Regions from separate parts of the Kitasatospora sp. NRRL B-11411 genome, predicted to be linked through region 1. Evidence: riboswitches for the same ligand, from Rfam matches in the RefSeq annotation. Region 1 holds a riboswitch; the other holds the start of a gene.
The links. A riboswitch is a leader RNA that binds a small molecule or an ion and turns the genes downstream of it on or off. The one in region 1 is predicted to bind cyclic di-AMP.
Positions count from the first base shown of each region.

Region 2: linked by a shared signal. The riboswitch ahead of IH44_RS49485 (transglycosylase family protein) and the one ahead of IH44_RS42950 (transglycosylase family protein) in region 1 are both predicted to bind cyclic di-AMP.

Region 1 covers NZ_JOGH01000047.1:16,942-24,084, reverse strand. The annotation lists gene IH44_RS0121445 (SpoIIE family protein phosphatase) at 1-1,390, opposite strand, end outside; gene IH44_RS0121440 (pseudouridine synthase) at 1,525-2,484, shown strand; gene IH44_RS0121435 (diiron oxygenase) at 2,693-3,607, shown strand; gene IH44_RS0121430 (CapA family protein) at 3,775-4,989, shown strand; gene IH44_RS42950 (transglycosylase family protein) at 5,012-6,268, opposite strand; cyclic di-AMP (ydaO/yuaA leader) riboswitch at 6,272-6,439, opposite strand; gene IH44_RS0121415 (MFS transporter) at 6,882-7,143, shown strand, end outside.
Region 2 covers NZ_JOGH01000071.1:14,853-21,995, forward strand. The annotation lists gene IH44_RS0126265 (LacI family DNA-binding transcriptional regulator) at 1-859, shown strand, start outside; gene IH44_RS0126270 (long-chain fatty acid--CoA ligase) at 915-2,822, opposite strand; gene IH44_RS0126275 (hypothetical protein) at 2,963-3,163, opposite strand; gene IH44_RS49485 (transglycosylase family protein) at 3,295-4,593, opposite strand; cyclic di-AMP (ydaO/yuaA leader) riboswitch at 4,599-4,768, opposite strand; gene IH44_RS0126285 (hypothetical protein) at 5,215-7,143, shown strand, end outside.

The DNA.
Region 1 (7,143 bases):
ACAGCGCGTTGTCGATCGACACCGCCGCCCGGGCCGCCAGCTCGCCGGCCAGCGCCAGGTCGGCCTGCCCGTACGGCGTCTCGGTCCGGGACCGGAAGAACGTCGCCGTGCCGATCGCCGCACCCCGCGCGATCAGCGGCACCACCATCAGCGAACGCACCCCCTGGGCCCGGATCGCCCCGCCCCGCACCGGGTCGTCCGTGAACCAACTCATCGCCGCCCCGTCCGTCCGCGGCACCAGCACCGGCCGGCCGTGCGACAGCGCCCAGGCGTACGGGGTGCTCGGGTGCAGCCGCTGCACGGTGCCGGTCGGGGCGATCGACGACATCCCGCTGCCCGGCACGGTGTGGAACGCCAGCCGCCGCAGCACCGCGGAGCGGTCCCCGTGGCCCGGCAGCGCGGCCGGCTCGCCCCGCACCAGGGCGTCCAGCACCTCCACCACCACGGTGTCCGCCAGGCTCGGCGCGGCCGTCTCGGCCAGCTCCCGGGCCGTGGTGGCCAGGTCCAGCGTGGTGCCGATCCGGGTGGACGCCTCGTTCAGCAGCGCCAGCCGCTGCTGGGCGGCCTCGGCGGCGCCCTCCGCCTCGAAGCGCTCGGTGATGTCCACGACCGTGGTGCTCACCCCCAGCACCGTGCCGTCCGGCTGCTCCAGCCGGAAGCTCGACACCGACCAGGCGTGCTCGTGATCCGGGTCGGCCGCCGTCCAGCCGTGCGTCCGGGCGTCCACCACCGGCTGCCCGTCGGCCAGCACCCGGCGCATCGTCTCCTCCGCCGCCCGGCCGTCGATCCCCGGCAGCACCTCGCTCAGCCGCCGCCCGAGGTGCTGCTCCACCGGCAGCCCGTTGATCCGGGCCAGCGCCTCGTTCAGCCGGACGAAGCGCAGATCGGTGTCGTACACCGCCATCCCGACCGGCGACTGCGTGAAGAACCCGTCCAGCACCGCCAGGTCCGCCGCCAGCCGGCGCACCTCGCTGACGTCCGAGGCCACCGCCAGCACCATCGGCGAGCCCTCCCGGTCCAGCACCGGGAAGGTCCGGAAGTCGAGCCGCACCAGGTGCCCGTCCCGGTGCCGCACCGGGAACACCCCCGACCAGGCGCGGCCGCTCAGGATCCGGGCGAACAGTTCCAGCGCCGCCGGGCGCCGCTCCGGGCCGACCAGGATGTCCGCCGCGCGGGTGCCCACCGCGAGGTCGGCCGGGAAGCCGAGCAGGGTCTCCGCGTCCGGGCTCCAGTGCAGGATCCGGCCGTCCGCGGCGATCAGGGCCGTGGCGACCGGGATCGCCAGCAGGCCGTCCGGCACCGGCGCACCGCCCGCCGCGAGCGGGGAGGTGGGACGGCTCCGGGGGATCGTGCGCTGCTGCCCGGCGTCCATCTGGTTCTCGGCGTCCATCCGGCCACCTACCGTTCGGGGGCGGGTACCGCCCTGCCATCGTCGCACGGCGGGCCGCCCGAGCCCAGACGGGTGACTTGCCGCTAGGGTGACCCGGATGGACACCCGCCGGAGGCACCCCGGGGCGGCACACGGTGGTGCGTAGGAAACCCGCCCCCGTCAGCCCGCTGCCGCAGCGCGACGGCATCGACCCCGTCCACGTCAGGCTGCCGCTCGAGGGCGGCTGGCCCACCGTGCGCGCCTACCTCGAGGAGCGCTACGGCGCCGCCGCCGGGGACGGACGGATCGCCGCCATGCTCGCGGCCGGCGAGTTCGTCGCCCCGGACGGACCGGTCACCGACGGCACGCCCTACCGGCCCGGCGGCCACGTCTGGTTCCACCGCGAACCCGGACCGCCCGAACCCGTGGTGCCCTTCCCGGTCGAGGTCCTGTACCGCGACGAGCGGATCGTGGTCGCCGACAAGCCGCACTTCCTCGCCACCACCCCGCGCGGCAGCCACGCCACCGAGACCGCCCTCGCCCGGCTGCGCCGCGACCTCGACCTGCCCCGGCTCAGCCCCGCCCACCGCCTGGACCGGCTCACCGCCGGCGTGGTGCTCTTCGTCGCCGACCCCGCGCTGCGCGGCGCCTACCAGGGCCTGTTCGAACGCCGCGAGGCGGTCAAGGAGTACGAGGCCGTCGCCCGCCACGAGGAGGCCGCGGCGGCGCTGCTGCCGACCGTGGTGCGCAGCCGGATCCGCAAGGACCGCGGCCGGCTCGACGCGTACGAGGAGCCCGGCGAGCCCAACGCGGAGAGCCGGATCGAACTGGTCGGGGCCCGCGGCGGCCTGGGCCGCTACCGGCTCGCCCCGCGCACCGGGCGCACCCACCAGCTGCGGGTGCACATGAACCGGCTGGGGCTGCCGATCCTGGGCGACCCGCTCTACCCCGAGGTGCTGGCCGGGGACGTTCCCGAGGACTACCGGCGCCCGCTCCAGCTGCTGGCCCGCTCGCTGGAGTTCACCGACCCGGTGGGCGGGGAGCGGCGGCGCTTCGTCAGCGGACGGGCGCTGGCGGCCTGGCAGGACCCCGAGGGCTGGGCGGCGGCGGGGTAGGGCAGCTGGGCGGCGGGGCGGCGGGGCGGTTGACCGTCCGGCATGGGCTCGCGCGTGGTCGGACGGGCTCCCGCGCGGTAGGACGGAATGCCGCGGGGTCGGCGACGGCCGCTTTGCGCGCGGTGTATTGACGGGAAGTCTAATAACTTCTACCTTCACGGCAGTGCCACCACTCCACCCTCCACGCCCCCACCGCGAAGGAGCCGGCATGCCGCCCCAGCCCGCCTCCACCCAGTCCGCCCGCACCGCCCCCGACCGGGAGCGCACCGCCGAACGCCTGCTCGCCTCCTCCGCGAAGCTCTCGTTCAACCCCCTCAAGGACGTCGACTGGGACGCCGATCCCGTCCCCGGGGCCTACTACTGCCCGCCCCGCCACCTCTCCCTCTACGGCACCGACCTCTGGGAGCGGATGACCGACGAGGAGCGGATCGAGCTCTCCAAGCACGAGGTCGCCTCCATCGCCAGCGTCGGCATCTGGTTCGAGGAGATCCTCATGCAGATGCTGCTGCGCCACGCCTTCGACCGGGACCCGACCAGCAACCACGTCCAGTACGCGCTCACCGAGATCGCCGACGAGTGCCGGCACTCGATCATGTTCGCCCGGATGATCGCCAAGATGGGCGTCCCCGCGTACGGCGCCGGATTCGTCGCGCACAACCTCGGCCGGCTGTTCAAGGCGATCTCCACCCACAGCCAGACCTTCGGCGGCACCATGTACGTCGAGGAGATCCTGGACGCCTTCCAGCGCGAGGTGATGAACGACGACACCCTCCAGCCGCTCACCCGCCAGGTCTCCCGGATCCACGTCATCGAAGAGGCCCGGCACATCAGCTACGCCCGCGAGGAACTGGTCCGCAAGCGCCTCGGCCCGGTCCGCCGCCGGTACGAGCAGCTGTTCATCGGACTGATCGTCTACTACGCCACCACCGCGCTGATCCACCCCCGGCTGTACGCCGCCGTCGGCATCGAGCCGAAGACCGGCCGGGCCGTCGCCCGGGCCAACCCCCACTGGCGGGCCACCAAGGTCGAGATGGCGCAGAAGGTGGTCTCCGTCCTGGACCGGGCCGGACTGGTCGGCCGGACCAACCGCTGGCTGCTGCGCGCCGCCGGAGTGGTGGCCTGAGCCGACGGCCGCAGGGCGCCGGTCGACGGTCGCTGGTCGACGGTCTGCGGGCCGGACGGCGGCTCGAGGCGGACGGGAATTGTGACCGTCCGGTGGTGATGTGGCCTTCCGGTGTTCGAGTGGCGCGGATACAGTGCGTCATCACCGAACCGCCGGGGGGTCCGTTCATGCGCCGCACCACGGCCGGCTCAACCGCCGCCACCGTCACCGCCACCGCCGTCCTGCTGCTCGGCACCGTCGCCGGATGCGGCGGCCCGGAGCCGTCCGCGGACCGCGCCGCCCCCACCGCCGGGGGCACGCCGGTCTCCACCCCGCCCGGTTCGCCCACCTCGGCTGCCCCGTCCGAGCTGCCGACGGCAGGGCAGCCGACGGAGGGACAGCCGACGCCGGGGCCGTCCGCCGGAACGGGGAGCGGGGCGCCGGAGAGCGCCGGCGCGGGCGGCAGCATCACGGTGGCGTTCGCCGGGGACGTCCACTTCGAGGGCCGGACCGCCGCCCGGCTCGGTGCGACCAAGGCCGACACCGCGCTCGGCCCGATCTCCGCGACGCTCTCCGCCGCCGACCTGGCGGTGCTCAACCTGGAGACCGCGATCACCTCCCGCGGCAGGGCCGAGCCCAAGACCTACACCTTCCGCACCACGCCCAAGGCGCTCGGCGCGCTCAAGGACGCCGGCGTCGACGTGGTCTCCCAGGCCAACAACCACGCCGTCGACTTCGGCCCCGACGGGCTCGCCGACACCCTCGCCGCCAAGGCCGCCTCCCCGATACCCGTGATCGGCATCGGCAAGGACGCCGAGGAGGCGTACGCCCCCCACGTCACCACGGTGCGCGGCGTGAAGGTCGCCGTGCTGGCGGCCAGCCAGGTCAACGAGATCACCAACCAGAAGTGGCGGGCCGGCGCGCACAAACCGGGCATCGCGTCCGCCCTCGACGAGGCCGCGCTGCTGCGCGCCGTCGCCGGGGCGAAGGCACAGGCGCCGGTGGTCCTGGTCTACCTGCACTGGGGCGACGAGGGCGTGGCCTGCCCGACCCGCGCGCAGACCTCGCTCGCCAAGAAGCTCGCCGACGCCGGGGCGACCGCCGTGGTCGGCACCCACGCCCACACCATGCTCGGCGCGGGCATGCTCGGGAAGACCTACGTGTCGTACGGCTTCGGCAACTTCCTCTGGTACGGCACCTCGAACTACACCGCCTCCGACGAGACCGGCGTCACCACGATCACCGTCACCGCCGACGGCCGCGTCACCGGCGAGACCTTCACCCCCGCGCACATCGACGGCCGCGGCGTGCCCGTCCCGCAGGGCGGCAGCGCGGCTAAGGCCGCCCAGCAGCGCCGCGACGGCCTGCGCGGCTGCACCGGCCTGGCCGCCGTCCCGAAGTGACGGCGGCCAGGCCGGGCACCGGTCAGCCCAGGTTCAGCACCTGGCCGGGACGGATCAGGTCCGGGTTCTCCCCGACCGTCTGCTGGTTCGACTTGTAGAGCTCGGACCAGCCGCCGCCCAGGTCGTGGTTGCGGGCGATCGAGGCCAGCGTGTCGCCGGGGCCCACGGTGTACGGCTGCGCGGTCGGCGCCTGGGCCTGGGCCGGGGGCGCCGACTCGGCCGGGGCGGCCGGCGTGGCGGACGCGTCCGCGGGGGCGGTGGCTCCGCTGCCCGTGCTCGTGCCCGGGGTGGTCGGGCTGCCGGTGGTGGGCGTCGCGCCGGGGGTGGCGGTGGCGCTGTCGGTGCTGCCGGTACCGGTGCCGGTGGACGGGCTGGGCGAGACGGTGCCCGTTCCCGTTCCCGTGCCCGGGAGGGTGGGCAGCAGGCCGGTCCCGTTGCCGTTGCTGCCGTCGGCGGGCGTGCTCGGGCTGGGGGTGGTGGGCGTGCCCGGGCTGGGCGTGGCGGTCGGGTCGGTCGGCAGCAGCGGGAGGCCGGGGGAGACCGGCGGGACGGTCGGGGTGGCCGAGGCGTCCGGGGCGGGGGTGGTCGGGGCCGGGGCGACCGGGGTCTCCGTGGCGGGCGCGCTGGGCTGCGGCTGGGGGTGCGCCAGCTGCATGTAGCGCTCGTACAGGCTCTGGTGGCTGGTCCAGAACCAGGCGCCGTTCTTCTCGTACCAGTACACGTGCGAGACCGGGTCGTAGCCGGGGAGGCCGGAGAACACCGGCGCGCTCTTCCCGTCCGGGACGGTGCTGCCGTCCGCGGCGGCGTTGACCGCCGCGACGCCGCGGGCGCCGCGCAGCGAACCCGTCTCGTCCGCCGAGTCGTTGTCGTCGACGACGCCCGGCGCGCTGGCGGTGTTCAGGCCCGCGTCGTCCGCGCACGCCGACCAGGGGGACGGGCCCTCGGTGGCCAGGATGCGTTCGGCGACGGCGATCTGCTGGCTGCGGGTGGCCCCGTTCGGCAGCGCCGAGTACTGGGTGCCGCCGTAGTCGGTCCAGCGCTGGGCGTTGATCCCCAGGCCGCCGTAGCTGCCGTTGCCCTGGTCGGAGTTCCAGTTCCCGCCGCTTTCGCAGTCGGCGACCCGGTCCCAGACCGCGCTGGGGGCGGCGTGCGCACCGGTCACGGCGAGCAGCGGCAGGGCGATGCCGACACCGGCCACACCGGCTGCGGCGATCGCCCGCTCGGCGGCCTTCTCCGTCGGGCTCTGCCGGCGGTGACGTCCCGAACCCGTGAAGAGCATGCGAGATCCTCTCCGCACGCCTACGGGGTGAGCTGTCGGGTTCGGGCCGGGAGGGAGGCCCGGCCGTCGCGCTCCGGTCATCCGGCGCGGACGGCTTCACCCCTAGCCGTGGGGGACGGCAACTAACGTGGTTCCCCCGTCCCTGCCCAAGGGTTGTGGTGGTCGACCCGCAACGCGGTGGACAGGGCTCGGCGTTGTCGCGCGCGGGGGCCCGGCGGTGCGGGCCGGGACGAGCCTATTCACTCGAACGTGGCAATCACAAGCGCGTCGCGCCCGGATCACGCCTTCGTCACGCCGGGCCCTGCGTGGTGTGTGAACGACCTGTTGACGGTGGATCGGACGGGGGAGCGGTCGGCGGATCGGCTGGAGAAGTCTGGCCGATCGGTGGGATTGGGGTGGAGGGGAGTGGGGAAGGCGGGGGCCCCGATCTGTCGGTGGGGATGGTCGATGGCCGCCAACCTGCTTGCTGGGGTGGCGAGTTGGATGGAATTGGGGCATTCGCGGCGTTGCGGATAAATGATGCGACAGGGGGTCGGCGGGCTTCCTACGATCGCCGTGCTCGCTGTTCCGGTGGGTGCGTGGTCGGATCCGTCGAATTTGTTGGGGAGGTTCCGTGGGTGCCCTGATTCCTGAAGTGCTCCGCACCGAGCGCCGGTTCGCCAGGCTGTTCGTCGGCCAGTCGCTGTCGGTGCTGGGAGACCGGGTGTCGTTCGTCGCGCTGCCCTTCGCCGTGCTGTCGATCGGCGGCTCGGCCGCCGACGTCGGGCTGGTCACGGCCGCCGGACTGCTCCCGCTGCTGGTGTTCACGCTCGCCGGGGGCGTCTGGGCGGACCGGATGCCGAGACAGTGGATCATGCTGGCCTCCGATCTGCTGC
Region 2 (7,143 bases), on a different contig from region 1:
CAGTGCCGGGCTGATCGGCCTGATCACCCCGGAGCTCAGCAACCCGATCTTCCCGGCCCTGGCCCAAGTCATCGAACAGGTGCTCAGCCGGCACGGCTACACGCCGGTGCTGTGCACCCAGACCCCGGGCGGCTCCACCGAGGACGAACTCGTCGAGATGCTGGTGGAACGCGGCGTCGCCGGCATCGTGTTCGTCTCCGGACTGCACGCCGACACCACCGCCGACCACGACCGGTACGCCAAACTCACCGGCCGCCAGGTCCCGTTCGTGCTGATCAACGGCTACAGCGAGAAGATCGCCGCGCCGTTCATCTCGCCGGACGACCGGGCCGCGATGTGGATGGCCGTCCAGCACCTGGTCGAGCTCGGCCACGAGACGATCGGCCTCGCGGTCGGCCAGAAGCGGTACGTGCCGGTGCTGCGCAAGATCGAGGGCTTCACGGCCGCCGTGCAGCAGCTCACCGGGCGCACCCCCGAGCAGGCCGAGGAGCTCGTCCACCACACCCTGTTCAGCGTGGAGGGCGGGCACGCCGCGGCCCAGGCGCTGCTCGACAAGGGCTGCACCGCGATCGTCTGCGGCTCCGACATGATGGCGCTCGGCGCGATCCGGGCGGTGCGCCAGCGCGGGCTGACGGTGCCGCAGGACGTCTCGGTGGTCGGGTTCGACGACTCGCCGCTGATAGCGTTCACCGAGCCGCCGCTGACCACCGTCCGCCAGCCGGTCGAGGCGATGGCCACCGCCGCCGTCGACGCCCTGCTGGAGGAGGTCGGCGGGAACCCGACGCAGCGCTCCGAGTTCATGTTCCAGCCCGAGCTGGTGATGCGCGGCTCCACCGGGGCCGGTCCGCGCAACGGCTGAGCGGCGCCCCGTCGGTACGGCCCCCGGGAGGAGCTCCTCCCGGGGGCCGTACCTTTCAGGCGTAGAGCTGTTCGAGGTCGCGGCGGTAGGCGGTGCTGACGGCCTGTCGGCGGACCTTCAGCGAGGGCGTCAGCAGGCCGCGCTCCTCGGTGAACTCGCCCGCCACCACCCGGGCCCGGCGGATCGACTCGGCGCGCGAGACCGTCGCGTTGACGCCCCGCACCGCCTCGGCGAGCGCCGCCAGCACCGCCGGGTGCACCGGGACGGCGCTGGAGAGGTCCACGCCGTCGGGCGCGCCCGGCGGGGTCGGCGGGTCCAGCGCGAGGAAGCGCTCCACCGCCTCCGGGTCCAGGGTGAGCAGCGCGCCCACGTACGGGCGGCCGTTGCCGACCACCAGGGCCTGGCCGACCAGCGGGTGGCCGCGCAGCCGGTCCTCCAGCGGGCCGGGGGAGACGTTCTTGCCGCCGGAGGTCACCAGGACCTCCTTCTTGCGGCCGGTGATCGTCAGGTAGCCGTCCTCGTCCAGCCGCCCCAGGTCGCCGGTGGCGAACCAGTGCGGCCGCCGGGGCCGCGGCGCCCCCAACTCGTAGTAGCCGTCGAAGAGCTGACCGCCGGACAGCAGCACCTCGCCGTCCTCGGCGATCCGCACCGCGCTGCCCGGCACCGGCTGCCCGACCGTGCCCGGACGCGGCCGCAGCGGCGGGTTCACCGTGGACGGGCCGCTGCTCTCGGTCAGCCCGTAGCCCTCGTGCACCAGCACGCCCGCGCCGGCGAAGAACAGCAGCAGCTCCGGGTCGATCGAGGAGCCGCCGCTGATCGCGTACCGCACCCGGCCGCCCATCGCGGCCCGCACCCGCCGGTACACCAGCGCGTCGTACAGGCCGTGCGCCAGCCGCAGCGAGAGCGGCGCCGGGCGGCCGCCGTCCGCCGCGGCCAGCTCGGCCCGGGCGTAGCGCACCGCCACCGCGGCCGCCCGGTCGAACACCTTCACCGCGCCCTTGGCCTGCGCCTCGGCCCGGCCCAACTGGTGGATCTTCTCGAACAGGTAGGGCACGCCGACCAGGAAGGTCGCGCCGAAGGAGGCCAGGTCCGGCCGCAGGTCGGCCGGTTTCAGGGACGGGCTGTGGCCGATCCGGACCCGCCCGTACACGCAGGTCACCTGGATCATCCGGCCCAGCACGTGCGCCAGCGGCAGGAACAGCAGGGTGCACGGCGCCCGGCCGGTCGCCTCCTCGAACACCGGCTCCAGCAGGGCGTGGCAGTTCGCCGCCTCGGTGAGGAAGTTGGCGTGGGTGAGCAGGCAGCCCTTGGGACGGCCGGTGGTGCCCGAGGTGTAGATCAGCGTGGCCTCGTCGTCCGGGCCCTGGGCCCGTCTGCGGCGCGTCAACTCCTCGGCGGGGACGGGGCGGCCCAGCTCGGCGAGGGCGCCGACCGCGTCCTCGTCCAGCCGCCACAGCGGCACCGTCCCGCCGGTGCGGGCGATCGCCACGGTCAGCACCTCGGCGGTGCCGGCGTCCTCCGCGACCGCCAGCACCGCGCCGGAGTCCCGGACGATCCACTCCGCCTGCTCCACCGCGGACGTCGGGTACACCGGCACCACGCAGGCGCCGGCCGCCCAGGCGGCGAAGTCCAGCAGCGTCCACTCGTACCCGGTCCGCGACATCAGCACGATCCGCGCGCCGGGGCCGACCCCGACCGCGACCAGGCCGCGGGCCACCGCCGCGACCTGCTCCGCGAACTCACGGGCCGTCACGTCCCGCCAGGAGCCGTCCGGTTGACGGCGCGTCACCACCACCGCCTCCGGCGCTTCCCGCGCGTTGCGGAACGGCAGGTCGCCCAGGACCCCGTCCGCGGGCGGCGGCACCAGGTACGCGGACCGGGCTTCGACGACCCGCCCGCCGGTGCGCAGCACCTCGACGGGCGGACGGGCGGCGCGGGCGGCCCGGGCGAGGGGGTGTGCCATGAGCGAACTCCCTTGGGTGGGGTGGGGGTTCGCCCAGGTTAGGTACTCGCCGGTGAACTTACTAGACAGTAAGTTACTTGACAGTTGCGGAGGTTGTGGAGGTTTCGGGACCGGCGGGGCCGCGGCCGCCCGGCGGGGCGTCAGCCCTCTTCGATGGTCGGGGGCTTGGGGAGGAGGCGTTCGCCGTCGCGGGTGCCGCCGGTGCGGGCGATGGTGCGGCGGTCGGTGGAGAGGTAGTCGCGGACGACCAGTTCCACCGCGTCCTGGGGGCTGGTGGCGCCGACGCGCATCATCACCTCCAGGGCCAGGTCCGCGTCCAGCGTGATCGTCACTTTCGCCATGGTGCTGCTCCCCGGTCGTCGAGCCCCTGCCGAGGCTCCGTCGAGGCTCGTCGGGCCTCGTACGGCCGAGGATAGGCCGCTGCCCCCGGGGCCGACCAGGTCCCCGGGGGCAGCGGCGGTCGTGCCGGTGATCAGACGCGGCCCGCGAAGTCGGGGGCCCAGTTGGCGATGGTCTCGGTGCGGACGCCGGAACGCGGGTTCGCGGCCTCGACGTACTTGCCGTCACCGACGTACAGGGCGACGTGGTAGACGCCCGAGTTGGAGCCGTTGCTGGACCAGAACAGCAGGTCGCCCGGCTGCAGGCTGTCCAGCGAGACGCGGGTCGAGTAGTCGGCCTGGTCGGCGGCGACGCGCGGCAGGCTGATGCCGGCCTGGCGGAACGCCGCCTGGGTCAGGCCGGAGCAGTCCCAGCCGCCGTTGCCGGTGCCGCCGTAGACGTACGCCTGGCCGAGCTTGGACAGCGCGAAGTCGATCGCCGCGGCCTTGGAGCCGGTCGCCTTGGTGGCGGCCGTGGCGGTGGTGGTCGTCTTGGCGCTGGTCGAGGCGGTGGCGGTGGTCGCGGTGGACGACTTGGCCGGGGTGCTCGACGACTTGGCGGCGGAGGAGCGGTCGCCCTTCCAGGACGAGCCCTGGTGGGTGCTGGCGGAGGAGGAGGTGGTGGCGGCCGGCGCGGACTGCTGCTGCGCGGTGGCGGCGCCGCCGAGCGAGAGCTGCTGACCCGGGTAGATCATGTCCGGGCCCTCGGTGAGCACCGAGCGGTTGAGGTCGTACAGCTTCTGCCAGCCGCCGTCCACGTGCTGGCTCTGCGCGATGGTGGACAGCCAGTCGCCCGCCACGACGGTGTAGGTGCCGGCCGACTGGTCGGCGGTGGCGGCCGGGGCGCTCTGCTCGGCCTGCGGCTGGGCCTGCGACTTGCCCTGCGACCAGCCGTTCTGCGACCAGCCGTTCTGGGACTTGCCCTTGCTGCCGGACTGCGACTGCGACTGCGCGGGCGCCTGGGTCTGCGACTGCGACGGCGCGGCGGTGGCGGACGAGGCGGAGCCGGAGGTGTCGACCTGGGGGGCGGCACCGCCCTTGGTCAGGCCGGCCTGGATCGAGCACACCGGCCAGGCGCCGGGGCCCTGCGAGGCCAGGACCTTCTCGGCGACCGAGATCTGCTGGTCCTTGGTGGCGAGGTCGGCGCGCGAGGCGTACGCGGTGCCGCCGAACTCGGCCCAGGTGGAGGCGGTGAACTGCAGACCGCCGTAGAAGCCGTTGCCGGTGTTGATCGCCCAGTCGCCGCTGGACTCGCACTGCGCGACCTTGTCCCAGGTGGAGACGGTCGCCGCGGAGGCGACGCCACCGGTCAGGCAGGGGATCGACAGCCCGATGCCGACGACACCGGTGGTGGCGATCAGGCGGCGGGCGCGCTTGGAGCTGATGGGCAGCATGAAGAAGCGTTCCTCTCCCACGCCTGCGAGGTGAGCTGTCGGATTCGGGCTGGAGTTGCCCGGCCGCGCGCACCGCGTGGTGCGCCCGGCTTCACCCCTAGCCCCGTGCGGTCCTTCGACCGCCCGGGGCGACTTACCTGGTTCCCCCGCCCCTGCCGTGGTGCGTTGTGCATGAGCCGACCCGCCCGGCGGCAGGACTCGGCGTTCCGGGCGAACTGGGTCCGTGTGTCCACGAACGTGGGCAGGAGATTAAGCGGAATTAAGGAGAATCCGCAAATGCCCGTGACCGGCATCACAGTGGCCGGAATGGGTGATCAAGGGATATTCGGCGAACTCCGCGAGCGGCGGCGAATTCTGGCGGGACGTCAGGCGATAGGTGATCTTGTGCCCGTTTTGCTGCACTATGCTGAGTTATGCGGGATTATTCACGTTTGGTCACCCGGTGGGCGGGTCATTTGTCGCCGTATGGGCGTTCTGTCCTTGACCGGAAGCGCCCCGCCGCACCCCCCTGACGGTACGTCAGAATGCTGAAGCGAAACCGAATCCGCCGCTTTCCGGCGCCCGCGCTGCCTATGCTGCCCCCGACGGCTCAGGGCGGCGGAACCCGGAAGGGCGGCCACGGTGGAACAGCGGCAGGACGAGGAACGGCAACCGCCGCCGGTACGGCACCGGCGCCCGCCGGTCGGGCGGCGCCGGATGCTGACCTGGCTGGCGGCCGGGACGGCGGCGGCGCTCGGCGGGGGAGTGGTCCTGCGGCAGTCGCTGGCCGGGGCCGACGAACCGGCGGGAGCCGCCGCCGCGCGGACCGGCACCGCCACCCCGGCCGGCCACCCGCACGGCACCGGCGCCCCACCACCCGCCGCCGGCAGCCCGCAGCCCTCCGCCCGGCCCCCGGTGCTGGACACCGGCGGCCGCAAGTGGTCCGACGCCAAGGGCTGGGGCGGGAAACCGCCGGGCCCCGGCAGCGCGGTGCGGATCACCGACCGGGTGGTGCTGGACGCCGACGCCGAGGTCGGCTCGCTGCTGGTGGAGCCCGGCGGCTCGCTGGTGTTCGCCGCCGACCGGACGCTGACCCTGGCCAGCGCGGGCAACGTCGAGGTCCGCGGCGTCCTGGCCCTGGCCCCCGACGCCGCGCACACCCACACCCTGCGCTTCCCGCACGTCGACGAACACCGGTTCGCGGGCGGCGGGATGACCGTCGTCGACAGCGACACCGGCCTGTGGGTCACCGGCCAGGGCTACCTGCGCCTGGACGGCGCGCCCCGCACCGCCTGGGTCCGGGCCGCCGCCGACCTGGGGCCCGGCGACACCGCGCTGAAGCTGGCCGCCGCCCCCGACGGCTGGCAGCCCGGCGACGAACTGGCCGTCACCCCGACCGCGCCGCCCGACACCGCGGACTTCTCCACCGCCTACGACCTGGTGACGGTCGCCCGGGTCGACGGCGCCACCGTCACCCTGACCGGCCCGCTGCGGCACGCCCACCCGCGGGTGGCCACCGGTGGCGGCGCGACCTTCGGCGCCGAGGTGCTCAACCTCAGCCGCAACGTCCGGATCGAGGGCACCGAGCAGGGCCGGGCCCACGTCCACCTCACCTCCAGCCGCCCGCCCGACGTCCGGCACGCCGCCCTGCGCTGGCTCGGCCCGCGCGCCGACGGCAAGGACAGCTGGGACGGCAAGCCCGTCACCGAACCCGTGCTCGGCCGGTACGGGCTGCACTTCCACATGCTGCTGGACACCTCGCGCGGCACCGTGGTCGAGGGCGTCGTGGTCCGCGACACCGGCAGCCACGCCTTCGTGCCGCACGCCAGCCACGGCATCACCTTCCGCGGCTGCATCTCCCACGACACCTGGGAGGACGCGTACTGGTGGGACGGCCCGATCGACACCCGCACCCCGCAGGGCCCCTCGAACGACATCGCCTACGACGGCTGCGTCGCCTCCCGCACCGCCTTCGAGCCCAACCCGCGCGCCTACCGGCTCACCGGCTTCAGCCTCGGCGCCGGGACGGGCTCCTCGGCCCGGGACTGCGTGGCCGTCGGCGTGCAGGGCGCCACCGGCGCGTCCGGCTACGAGTGGCCGGAGACCAGCGAGGGCGTCTGGACCTTCGAACGCTGCCTGGCGCACAACAACCTGCAGAACGGCATCTTCGTCTGGCTCAACGCCGAGCACCACCACACCGTCACCCAGTACGCGGCGTACCACAACGGCGGCTGGGGCATCGAGCACGGCGCCTACCTGAACGACTTCGACTACACCGCCTCGGTGCTGTACGGGAACGCCGCCGGCGGCATCGCCGTGCACGCGCTCGGCCGCGACAAGGGCACCGTCTTCGACGGGCTGCTGATCGACGCCGCCGGGCAGTCCGACTACGCGGTGACCACCCTCAAGCACCAACTGGCCGGCGAGGCCGTCACCCTGAGCCGCAGCCGGCTGACCGGCTACCGGAAGGCCGGGGTGGCGTTCCGGGCCACCAGCGACGGCAAGCCCGACGACATCGCGGTGCTGGACTGCGCGTTCGGCGGCCCGGCCGGCAGCGAACTGTGGCTCGAC